Luteipulveratus mongoliensis: one gene and its partner. The protein of the gene in region 1 interacts with the protein of each later gene in a pairwise test. Links are inferred from orthologs where the notes say so. Each region holds a gene or a part of one and is shown on either strand. Other genes may lie near its edges.

Region 1 (6,173 bases):
GTGACAGTCCGAACCGTCGTACGGTCACCTTGTGGTTGCTTGCCATGCGGCCGTTTGTCACCCGGAGTGCGTCAATCCGCGGTGTGATGAGCGCATGGATCGTCGAACCTTCACCGGACTCGCCGCTGCTACCGTCGCGGGCGTGGTCGCTGCACCTGGGGCCGCTGCGGCCGCCCCCACCCCTCATTCCCAGAGCTCAGGTCGACCGGGCCATCACACGAGGCCCATCGTGGTCGGTCACCGCGGCGCGTCGGGCTACCGGCCCGAGCACACGCTCGCGTCCTACACGCTGGCTGCGCACATGGGTGCCGACTTCATCGAGCCCGACCTGGTCATCACCAAGGACGGCGTGCTTGTCTGCCGGCACGAGCCGGAGATCAGCGGGACGACGGACGTGTCCAAACGGCCGGAGTTCGCTGCTCTCAAGAAGACCAAGTCGCTGGATGGTGTCGCGACCACGGGCTGGTTCGTCGAGGACTTCACGCTGGCCGAGCTGAAGACCCTGCGCGCGATCGAGCGGCTGCCCGCGCTGCGGCAGCACAACACGACCTACGACGGGTTGTGGGAGGTGCCGACCTTCGAGGAGGTCCTGCAGCTGCGCAAGCGCCTCAGCCGTGAGCTGGGTCGGGAGATCGGGGTCTACCCCGAGACCAAGCACCCGACGTACTTCCGCACCCAGGGTCTGCCGCTCGAGGAGCGCCTCGTCGGGCTCGTCCGCCGTTACGGCCTGGACCGGGCCAAGGCGCCGATCTTCATCCAGTCGTTCGAGCTGAAGAACCTGCAGGACCTGCGGCACCGGCTGCATGTGAAGGCTCCGCTGGTCTTCCTCACCTCGGCCAGCGGCGGGCCGTTCGGCGACGGACGGACGTACGCCGAGCTGCTCACCCGAGCGGGTATGGCGACGTATGCCAAGGACATCACCGGGCTCGGTCCGGACCAGGCGCAGATCATCCCGCGCAAGGCCGACGGCAGCACCGGTCCCGTCACGACGCTGGTCGCGGACGCGCACGCCAACGGGCTGCAGGTCTGCCCCTACACGGTGCGCGCCGAGAACGTGAACCTGCCGGCGAACTACCGCAAGGGCACCAAGGACGACGACTTCGGGCGGGTGCTGGACTACTTCGCGGTGCTGTTCGGCACGGGCATCGACGGGCTGTTCAGCGATATGCCCGACCTCGCCGTGCTGGCCCGCGACCTCCTCTGACCCACCGCTGGTCGAGTAGCCGGAGGCTCGTTCCTCGTCTACTCGACCAGCGGTTTGGTGTCAGGTGGCGGTGAAGATGGTGGCCGCGCCGGTGTAGGTCCGCTCGCCGTCGTACGGCTCGATGGTCCGGGCGGCCTCCGGCGCGAACGAGGCGATGTACGCCGTCGCCGCGGCGTGGTCGGCGACCGCCTGGGTGGCATGGTGCTCGGCCTCGACCTGCTCGAAGTGTCGTCGCAACGACGGCTCACCGTTCTCCGAGGAGAACTGGCTGATGAGCGGGGCGAGACCGGCTGCGGCGCGGAGGTCGGCGGTGTGGGCGTTGCCGTTGGTTCCGGCGACGAACGTGCCACCAGGTCGCAGGACCCGGCGAACCTCGGAGAGCGTCCGATCGAGCTCGGGCACGTGGTAGAGCATCCACATCGCACAGACCGCATCGAACGAGCCATCGGCGAACGGCAGGTCGGTCGCATCGACCACCTCGGCCTGGACACCTCGCTCCAGGGTGAGCTCGACCATGCGGGCCGACTGGTCGGTTGCCGTCACGGTCGCGTCAGGCAGGGCTGCTGTGAGGTGAGCGGCGAACTCGCCTGTGCCACAACCGATCTCGAGCACCGTGGACGGCTTGACCTCAACGATGCGGGCCAGCGCGAAGTCCTGAGGTTGCAAGCCGTCAGGCGTTCCGCGCCAGATCGAGCGGCGCGCGTTGAGCGGCGACTCGTCGGCGTACTGCCGTCGGACTTGGGTGCGGTCACTACCGATCGTGGTGCTCTCCGTCATGGCCAGCACGCTAACCGGCCAGAACACCGTTCACATGCTGAACGGACCACCTCAGGGGGCGGTCCGTTCAGCATGTCGGGAAGTGCTAAGACTCGCCGCCGGCGTTGCCGGACGTGCCTGCCGTGACGTCGAGCAGCTGGTACTTCTCCGCCGCCTGGCGTGCGGCCTCAGCGGGCATCTCACCGCGGTCGGCGAGCATCTGCAGGGCACGCACGGCCATCGACGGTCCGTCGATGTGGAACGCCCGCCGCGCCGCCGCGCGGGTGTCGGAGAACCCGAACCCATCGGCACCGAGCGAGGTGAAGTCCTGCGGTACCCACTGCGCGATCTGGTCCTGAACCGCCCGCATCGAGTCCGAGACGGCGACCACCGGGCCGGGCGCGTCCTTCAGGCGCTCGGTGACGTAGGGCGTACGCCGCTCGTCCTCCGGGTGCAGGAAGTTGTGCTGGTCGCTGGCCAGGCCGTCGCGGCGCAGCTCGGTCCAGGACGTCACCGACCACACGTCGGCGACGACGCCGAAGTCGTCCTTGAGCAGCTGCTGTGCCTCAAGCGCCCACGGCACTCCGACGCCCGAGCCGAGGAGCTGCACGCGACGGGCGTCCTTGCCCAGACCCTCCGTGCTGCCCTCGTTGATGCGGTGCATGCCGCGCAGGATGCCCTCGGTGTCGACGTCCTTGGGCTCGGCCGGCTGCACCATCGGCTCGTTGTAGACCGTCATGTAGTAGATGACGTCCTCGGGGTTGTCGCCGAACATCCGGCGCAGGCCGTCTTGAACGATGTGCGCGATCTCGTAGCCGTAGGCCGGATCGTAAGCAACCACAGCGGGATTCGTCGACGCGAGCAGGTGGCCGTGCCCGTCTGCGTGCTGCAGGCCTTCACCGGTCAGCGTGGTCCGGCCGGCTGTCGCACCGATCATGAAGCCACGCGTCATCTGGTCGGCAGCGGCCCAGATCGAGTCGCCCGTCCGCTGGAACCCGAACATCGAGTAGAAGACGTAGACCGGCACCATCGGCAGACCGTGCGTGGCGTACGACGTCCCGGCCGCGGTGAACGCTGCGATCGAGCCGGCCTCGTTGATGCCGAGGTGCAGGATCTGACCCTGCTCGGACTCTTTGTACGCCAGCATCAGCTCGGCGTCGACCGAGGTGTAGTGCTGCCCGTGCGGGTTGTAGATCTTGGCCGTCGGGAAGAACGAGTCCATCCCGAAGGTGCGCGCCTCGTCCGGGATGATCGGGACGATGTGCTTGCCGAAGTCCTTGTCCCGCATCAGGTCTCGCAGCACGCGGACGAACGCCATCGTGGAGGCGACCTCCTGCTTGCCGGAGCCCTTCTTGGCCACGGCGTACGCGGAGTCGCCCGGGAGCTTGAGCGAGGGCGACGTCGTACGACGGCTGGGCACCCCACCGCCGAGCGACCTGCGCCGCTCGAGGAGGTACTTGATCGCCGGGTCGTCGTTGCCGGGGTGGTAGTAGGGCGGGAGGTAGGGGTTCTCCTCCAGCTGTGCGTCTGTGACCGGGATGTCCATCGAGTCACGGAAGGTCTTGAGGTCGTCCAGCGCGAGCTTCTTCATCTGGTGCGTCGCGTTGCGGCCGGCGAAGTGCGTGCCGAGGCTGTAGCCCTTGATCGTCTTGGCGAGGATCACGGTCGGCTGGCCGTGGTTGGTCATGGCGGCGGCATAGGCCGCATAGACCTTGCGGTAGTCGTGGCCACCGCGCTTGAGCTTCCACCAGACGTCCTCGTCGGACCAGTCCTTGACCATAGCCGCGGTGCGCGCGTCGCGTCCGAAGAAGTGCTCGCGTACGTATGCGCCGTCGTTGGCACGGAACGTCTGGTAGTCGCCGTCCGGGGTGTCGTTCATCAGGTGGACGAGGGCGCCGTCGCGGTCCTGGGCGAGCAGCGGGTCCCAGCCGCGGCCCCAGACGACCTTGATGACGTTCCAGCCGGCGCCGCGGAAGAAGGACTCCAGCTCCTGGATGATCTTGCCGTTGCCGCGAACCGGTCCGTCGAGTCGCTGCAGGTTGCAGTTGATGACGAACGTGAGGTTGTCCAGTGACTCGTTGGCAGCCAGCTGGAGCAGTCCGCGCGACTCCGGTTCGTCCATCTCGCCGTCGCCCAAGAACGCCCAAACATGTTGCTGGCTGGTGTCTTTCAGGCCCCGGTTGTGCAGATAGCGGTTGAGCTGGGCCTGGTAGATCGCGTTCATGGGACCGATGCCCATGGACACCGTCGGGAACTCCCAGAAGTCCGGCATGTTGCGTGGGTGCGGGTAGGACGGCAGCCCGGCCGGCTTGCCGTCGACCTGGTGCGAACGCTCCTGACGGAACCCGTCGAGCTGGTCGGCCGTGAGCCGTCCCTCGAGGTAGGCGCGCGAGTAGATGCCGGGGGAGGCGTGACCCTGGATGAAGATCTGGTCGCCGCCGCCCGAGTGGTCCTTGCCCCGGAAGAAGTGGTTGAAGCCGACCTCGTAGAGCGTCGCCGCGGAGGCGTACGTCGAGATGTGACCGCCGACGCCGATGTCGGGGCGCTGCGCCCGGTGCACCATGATGGCGGCGTTCCAGCGGATCCAGGCGCGGTAGCGGTGCTCGACCTCCTCGTCGCCCGGGAACCAGGGCTCCGCGTCGGGGGAGATCGTGTTGATGTAGTCGGTCGCGGTCAGCGACGGCACACCGATCTGGCGCTGTCGAGCCCGCTCGAGGAGCTTGAGCATGACGTAACGCGCCCGGGCCTGACCGCCCTGATCGATGGCAGCGTCGAGGGAGTCCAACCACTCCTGGGTCTCCTCGGGATCAATGTCCGGGAGCTGACTGGGGATGCCGTTCAGGATCGGTCCTGCGTCCTTGCGTGACACGGTCTGTGTCCTCTCTCGCGTGCTGGCTCTGCGGGCAAGTCTGCTCCCCAGATGCCCGGTCCGCGACGCCGGGAGGGTTACCCGTGAGTACTCCGATCGGCCTACGCCGGTCGCCTCCGACGGGGGCAGCTGAGGTGGGATGGTTGCAAAGCGCGGCGCTTCCTAGTGGACTACGCATCAACTTCACGCACAGAGAGAGGTAGGTAGGGCTGGTGAACGAGACCGCAGGGACGACACCCGCGGCCAAGCTCGGCTTCGAGGACGGGCAGGTTGTCCAGGAGCTGGGTTGGGACGAGGACGTCGATGAGTCGCTCCGCGACCAGATCGAGGACGCTGCCGGATCACCGCTGGAGGACGAGGAGTACGACGGGATCGTTGATGCCGTCATCCTCTGGTTCCGCGACGGCGACGGAGACCTGACCGACGACTGTGTCGACGCTCTCACCAATCTCGGCGAGAAGGGCTTCGTGGTGCTGCTGGTGCCCAAGGCCGGACATCCCGAGCACGTTGACGCCAGCGACATCCAGGAAGCCGCGCAGACGGCCGGCCTGAAGGCGAGCTCCTCGACCAAGGCCGGCGACGACTGGATCGCGACCAAGCTCGTGCAGGGTGGCATCGCCAAGCAGCGATGAGACCTGAGACAGGTGCTCGCGCACCGGCGTTCTCCCTCAAGGACCAGTTCGGCCAGGACACCACGCTCGCATCCCTGACCCAGGAGCGAGCGGTCCTGCTGGTGTTCTACCCGTTCGCCTTCTCCCGGATCTGTACCGGAGAGCTGGCGGCGATCCGGGACGACCTGCCGCACTTCGACAACGAACGGGTGCAGACCGTCGGGGTCTCGTGTGACCCGATGTTCACGCTGAAGGCCTGGGCCGACGCCGAGGGTTTCGACTTCCCTCTGCTGTCCGACTTCTGGCCGCATGGTGTGGCGGCCCGGGCCTACGGCGTGTTCGACGAGCAGTCGGGCATGGCCGTACGCGGGACGTTCCTGGTCGACCGCGACGGCGTCGTGCGCTGGGCACTGGTCAACGGGCCCGGCGAGGCGCGCGACTTCGGCGGCTTCCACGAGGCGCTGGCGACGTTGGACACCTGAGCCGACTAGTCTGTCCTCCGCTCCGCCGCACAACGTGGCGGCGCACCGTTCATCGACGATGGCGGCCCCGGTGAGCCTGCGAGCCGGGACGCAGGAGGAGATGGACGAGAAAGCGCACGAGGGCCTGTAGCTCAGCTGGTAGAGCACCGCGTTTACACCGCGGGTGTCGTCGGTTCGAACCCGGCCGGGCCCACACAGCAGTCATGTTCGGCGCAGCTGCGCCGAACATGACCGACCAGGGGAGTGCGCAC
Region 2 (5,833 bases), 1.2 Mb from region 1 along the record:
GCAGCTTCGCGACCGCGCTCGGCAGCATCAGGTCCCCAGATGAGCCCGCCTGGTCGGGGCCGCCCTTGGTGCCGTCGCCAGCACGCGGTGTCGGGAGCATGCGCTGCGCCTCGATGGACAGTGACTTGCCGTGCCCGTTGCCGTTGCCGTGCTTGGCCTGCATAGCCTCGGCCCAGGCGTCCCAGGCGTCCGGCGTCTTGCCCTCGCCCATGTCGTTCACGGCGGGCGTGGGGAGCAGCACGTGCTCGACGACGTCCTGCAAGCCGACTGAATGGCCGCCCGAGCGCCGCTTGTCCGGGTGCTGGCCTGCATGCTTGCTGGTGCCGCTCGCCTCCGGAGTTGGCAGCATCGTGACCGCCGAGCGAAGCTGCGCCTCGCGGTTGTCCACGCTGCCAGCCTTGGCGTCCGAGCGGATCGGCGTTGGTAGCAGGCTCATCCAGCTAGGTACTTCGCCACACCCGGCAGCAGCAGCTCGTCCGACCGCTCCCCGCTGCGCGTCAGATGCCCACCCATTGAGTCGGCCACTGAGGGCGTGTGCACCATCTGCGGGAAAGGCGAAGATGAAGACCCGTAACCGGTTGTGCGCCGCGCCCACGTCGGCCGCTCGTAGGCCGTACCAGAACGCGTCATACCCGATGTCGGCCAGGTCTGCGAGAACCGCTCCGAGTGCCCGCAGATCAGGTTGACCGTCTCCGTCTCCCAGACACCACGGGCACGGTTCCACGTCGCTATCGGCTTCGGCACTGAGGAGTCCTCTCACGTTCTCGGCGACGACCAGCGAGGGCCGCAGCTCGTCGATGGCGCGGAGCATCTGGCCCCACAGCCCGGATCGGGTCTTGCCCTCGCCGTCTCGGATGAGCCCGGCGCGTCGGCCGGCGTGGCTGACGTCCTGGCAGGGGAAGCCGCCCGCGATGATCTCGACGAGGCCGCGCCAGGGTGACCAGTCCACAGTGGAGACGTCACCAAGGTTGGGCACGTCAGGCCAGTGGTGGGCGAGGATGCAGCACGGCGAGCGATGCGGCTCGTAGTGCCCGACCGTGCCGTCGTCGCTGACCTTGCAGACGTCGGCGACGGCGACGGTCTCGGCGTTGAAGGCAGCTTCGAGCGCCATGTCCAGGCCGCCCGTCCCGCTGAACAGGGAGACCAGTCTCGGCCGGCTCATGGCTTGTCGTCCTTCCGTGTGCGGCGTGCGTCTGCGGTCCATGACGCGAGGCCGATGCCGAGCGCGATGATCAGGCCGACGACGAGCGCGCCGGTTAGGTGGCCACTCATGGCCACACCCGGATCTCGATGAACTGGTAGCGACCGGGGTGGTCGCGCAGGATGCGCCTGGTCTGGCCGTACAGGACCGGCTTGTCCGACAGCCACCGCACGGGCTCACATCCGGTCGTGGCGAGTGCTCCTGCGAGGCAGTCGATCCGGCGCGTGTAGCCCTGACCCGAGTCACTGAGACAGCGGCCGTTGCTCATGAACGCCCAGCGCCACTGGCGGTCATGCGCTGAGCGGGTGACTTCGATCCGAGGGTTTCTCATTTTCGGTCCTTCTTGGCTGGTGGTGGGACGGGCGCGGCGCAGTCCTTGAGCAGGTATGTAATCTCGCGGGTTGCCTTGGAGCGCCCTGGGTTTCGCGCTTTCCTCTTGCTGCTCACAGGTACGCCCCGATCCGGTCGGTGGGGGATGCCTTGGCGCAGCGCTCAGCCCACGCCCGCATGCGCCCCTGGAGGCACTGGTCGTAGTCGCCCCACCCGTTGGCGGGGTTCATGGCGCGCCACTTGTCCGGCTCCGTTGCCATGTGGTTGAGCACACCGAGGATGTGCTCGCCGACCTCGCGAGCGGGCTTGCCCTTGATCTCACGCCACCCCAAGAAGCCCGCCTCGCGGAGCATCTTGGACAGGTTGTAGGTGACGTTCAGTTCGTCATCGGTGGACTCGTTGCCACGGCCGCAGTGTGGGCAGGCATCGCGCAAGATCCAGACGTCGGCGCTCATCGCCGTCCCCTGCCGATCTGGTCGAGGTTCGATGGCTCGTTCCATGAGTGCTCGTCCGGGACTAGCGGCGCGGACACGAACGCCGTTGCGAGCCAACCGGTTACGGCACCAATGACGATGCACACGACGATGGCGGTGATCACGACTCGGCATCCGCGATGTCGTGACCGTCGGCGTAGAACCGCGCGAGCCGCCAAACGCCATAGGGGAGATCGGCGGTCTTCAAGAACTCCCGCCACCGTGCGGCGTCGTAGCCCTTTAGCGCGTCGCGTCGGACGGGAACGTAGTAGGCAGGGTCGTACGTCTTGTGACCCTCGGGAACGGTCGCGATGATCTCGACCCTGACGACGTGCTCGTTGCTGACCAGCGTCGTCTCGCCGTCAGTCCACTGACCGCCGCTCATCTCGCCGACGTAGCGGTTGCCAGATACGGCCGTGACGAACGCGAGCGTCCCGTCCGGATGCGTTGGTCGCGGGTCGGCCACCTCGGCCAACGTCCGCAGACGCCGTGCGGCAGCTTCGTACTTCCCGCCCTGCCGGTCGAGCAGCGAGGCAGCGTCGCGGTAGGAGGCAGCCTCAGCCTTGTTCTCGTCTGTGGTCTGCCCGATGCTCATGCTGGCGTCCCTTCGTAGTGGTCGTCATAGGTGGCGTGGTCGTCGCACGGGCGGCCGAACAGGTCGGCGTCGCAGCGTCGGCACGTGGCGTCTGGGTGGTCGTCGCATGCACCGGACACGGAGCACGCGCAGGCCGCGCACTCGTCGTCGGCGTCCATCTCGGACAGGTACGTGCCGTGCTCGGCCTGCAACCGGTTGAGGTGCCCGAGCAGGTCAAGCACCTGGGACTCGTCCAGCAGGAACCCGGCGACGTCGCACGTGCCCTCGTAGACACCGCCCGCGTATCGGCGTGCGGCTGCGTCGAGGTCGCTGCGCCAGATGTCGCGGCCTGCGTACGTGACCAGGCGTGCCCCGGTGGACTGGGCGAGGATCAGCTGCGGCGCCTCGGTGCGGGTCATGACTCACCACCGAGGATCAGGTCAGCGAGGGCCAGCGCGTCCGTGTCGTAGTCCACGTCCAGCCGCCAGGACTCGGCGCGCTCGTCCAGCAACTTGGCCATGCCGATCCCGACACCGGGGTGCATGGTGGCGATGTACTCGGCGTCGGCGCGCTTGTCGAAGTCCTCGGACACGGCGACGTCATCCCCGGAGCCGCGGCCGGAGAAGACCACGTTGTACAGGGTCGGGTCGCTGTACCAAGGTCCGGCCGTCGCCGCCGCCGCTCGCTCGCGCAGCACCTTGGCCGCCTCACGCAGTCGCTCGGCGTTCATGACGCGGGCCTGTGGATCCAGCAGCCCTGGCCGCCGACCATCCGGCACTCATCGCAGCGCGCCTTCTCGTCGGCGCGCACGGCATCGTCCAGGACGGCTTCCATCTCGGCAAGCTGATTGACCGTGACCTGATGACCGGCCAACTCGACTGTGGGCCGGGGGTGTTCGCGGTGTGCGCGTTGTGCGTAGCCCACCTGGGCGTACGTGGCCGTGGACTCGATGCCGTTGTCCCAGCCGAACGCGATCCGGTCGCCGCCGTTGATGGCGCGACACTTGAATGAGGTCATGACGCGCTCCGAGTCCAGAAGTCGTCACACGTCTCGGGCGTGGTCGAGTCCTCGGTCAGCGGGTGCGCCGCGATCGCCTCAGTGTCCGACGCGTAGACCGGGACGTCCGGGTAGTTCCGCAGCACCTTGCGCACACGGATGGAGGTACGCAGGTCGTCCTCGATGTAGGCAGGCGGAACGATCAGCGCAACGATGCGAGCCTTGGATGCGCGGAACCCGCGTGACCCGGTGGTGCAGACGCCGTACCCCTCGATCACGGCGGCAAGGGCAACGCCCTCGTCGCGCGCAGTCTCGTAGTAGTCGGCGCTGCCGTCGAAGTAGGCGTAGAACCCGCACTTGCAGTCGAGCGCCGCGACCGTGTGCATGGACTCCTCGGCGTTCTCGGCCTGCTCGGCGTCGATCAGTGCCTGTGCTCGACGCTGCGCCTGGTCCGCCTGCTGACGGAGTGCCGCTGGGCTCGTCCGGGACGACGGCCACGACGACGACCAGAACCGGGTCGACGAGGACGTGGGCGGCGGTGTGGTGTGGATGCTGTAGCCGCCAGCGCCGTACAACGAGTTGAAGAGGTCGGCCTGGAGCCTCGCGTAGATGTTCACGGCCCGGTCCTGGAGGCACTCAGCCACGTTCTCTCCGGGCGTCCACACAGACTGATGGGAGACGCCAGTCAGGCGACCCAACCCATCGACTCGGAACGCGCGCAGGCCGAACATCGAACCGGCCGCGAACGGGCGGTCAGAGAAGTCGCTCATGCCGGAACCGCCTCACGGTCAGGCACCTGCACCGGTGCGTGCTCGGGAACGGGGACGGTCAGCGGCTCCAGCTCGATCTCGCGCTGGTCCTCGCCGATGTCGCCGCAGATGATCAGGGTCAGGTGGTTCATGACGTTGCGACCTCTCGCTTGTGCGTCGCGAAGAACTGCGACTGACGCTCGTTGGATGCCTCGATCAACGCGGCCTGGATATCGGCCGCCACGTCATCGGGCATGGGATCGGCGGACCGGACGCGGACCCACCAGTCAGCGAGGCGCAGCTTGTGCTTGGCCTTCGCTGCGGCGACCTCGGGTGCGTCGCCGGACACGAGGTGTACGTGACCCTCGGCGACGGCCTGGTCCTCGATGCTGCGCTTGAACTTGGCCGAGCGGCCGTGGAGCGCACGGGCTGCGGCGTGGCATGCCAGGCAGTTGGCGACCCTGGTGTCGGAGTGGAACGCGCATGTGGTCGGACGACGGCGTGCAGCGTGCATCGCCGAGAGGTTGTGCTCGTGCTGGTCGTGCCGGTTCTGGAGCGTGTCCATCGGTAGACTCCTTGGATAGGTGAGGGCAGACCTGGTGGCTTGGCGTCTCCGGGGTCTGCCCTCGCTGCTGTGTGCTGAAGTGGTCCGGGACGACGCCGCGGCCTGGCGAGCGAGGCGTACGCCGTCCCGTGGTGTGTGACCCGGTCGGCGGCGGGGGGACCCACATCGGGTGCAACCGCCGACCGGGAGATCAGGAAGACGCCCGCCAGACGCCGTTGCGCGAGTAGCGGCGCGACGTGCGCTCGGAGTGGTAGTCGCCGACGCGCTGGATCCGTTTGGCCGACGCGTAGCCGCCGAGGATCGCTGGCAACAGGCTCGGCGAGTGCGGGGCGAACGCGACGCCGTCCAACTCGGCTGCAAGGACTGCCTCACGCCTGACGTCGTCGGCCGTAAAGGTCTCGCCGTCAGTCCGGTAGTTGAGGATGCAGACCTCGATGCCGATGCGGATGTACTCGCCGTGACCACGGTGGGCTGCCTTGTCGGCGGCCTGCACGGCTGCGATGCCCTCGGCGCGGAGCTTCTCGCCCGTGACGGTCACTTCGACGTGACCCACTGGACGAGTGCGACCACAGCCCAGACCCCGACGCCAGCGAGCGCCAAGGCGAACAGGACGCAGAAGACGAACCAGGCTCCGAAGGCGGCGCGCGCTCCACCGGATGGGCGGCCTACGTGGTCGAAGCACTTGTCGCGGTCCATGAACGGACGGGCGGTGCAGTTACGAACGGCGCATGAGCGCATGGCTGAGTCCTCTCGTTGGGTGGTGCCCCCGGTCGAGCGGCCGTCACCGCCAGGTGTCCACGCGGGTTCGTGGGTTCACTGCTCGACCGGGGAGATGAAGTGCCCGGCCGCTCAACCCGTGGGGGTGGGGAGCGACCGGGCCGTGCGACACATCCGAGCGACCCGTTGCTAGGACACGACGGGGGCCACGTGCTCGGCAGTCGCAGC

What was found.
Region 2: the proteins of aceE (region 1) and VV02_RS07735 interact in binary tests that used the Escherichia coli proteins (3 or more experiments, as listed by UniProt). The link is inferred for Luteipulveratus mongoliensis from one-to-one orthologs.

What each region holds. Positions count from the first base shown.
Region 1 is NZ_CP011112.1:2,772,797-2,778,969, forward strand. Bases 1,867-5,205 are described here. They hold aceE (pyruvate dehydrogenase (acetyl-transferring), homodimeric type), read right to left. Parts: upstream 4,830-5,205; coding sequence 2,067-4,829; downstream 1,867-2,066. Other genes in these bases: VV02_RS13260 (class I SAM-dependent methyltransferase), read right to left, coding at 1,867-1,981; VV02_RS13270 (DUF3052 domain-containing protein), read left to right, coding at 5,042-5,205. In the rest of the region: VV02_RS13255 (glycerophosphodiester phosphodiesterase), read left to right, coding at 95-1,204; more of VV02_RS13260, read right to left, coding at 1,265-1,866; more of VV02_RS13270, read left to right, coding at 5,206-5,461; VV02_RS13275 (peroxiredoxin), read left to right, coding at 5,458-5,922. UniProt on the Escherichia coli protein: Component of the pyruvate dehydrogenase (PDH) complex, that catalyzes the overall conversion of pyruvate to acetyl-CoA and CO(2).
Region 2 is NZ_CP011112.1:1,620,763-1,626,595, forward strand. The notes cover bases 1,652-4,650. They hold VV02_RS07735 (ead/Ea22-like family protein), read right to left. Parts: upstream 3,309-4,650; coding sequence 2,994-3,308; downstream 1,652-2,993. Other genes in these bases: VV02_RS07720 (hypothetical protein), read right to left, coding at 1,652-1,986; VV02_RS07725 (hypothetical protein), read right to left, coding at 2,126-2,599; VV02_RS07730 (hypothetical protein), read right to left, coding at 2,596-2,997; VV02_RS07740 (hypothetical protein), read right to left, coding at 3,305-3,595; VV02_RS07745 (hypothetical protein), read right to left, coding at 3,592-4,344. Also shown: VV02_RS07710 (DNA cytosine methyltransferase), read right to left, coding at 1-1,162; VV02_RS07715 (hypothetical protein), read right to left, coding at 1,269-1,532; more of VV02_RS07720, read right to left, coding at 1,645-1,651; more of VV02_RS07750, read right to left, coding at 4,651-4,888; VV02_RS07755 (hypothetical protein), read right to left, coding at 5,079-5,441; VV02_RS07760 (hypothetical protein), read right to left, coding at 5,423-5,584. UniProt on the Escherichia coli protein: May act as a double-stranded DNA (dsDNA) mimic. Probably regulates the activity of a dsDNA-binding protein.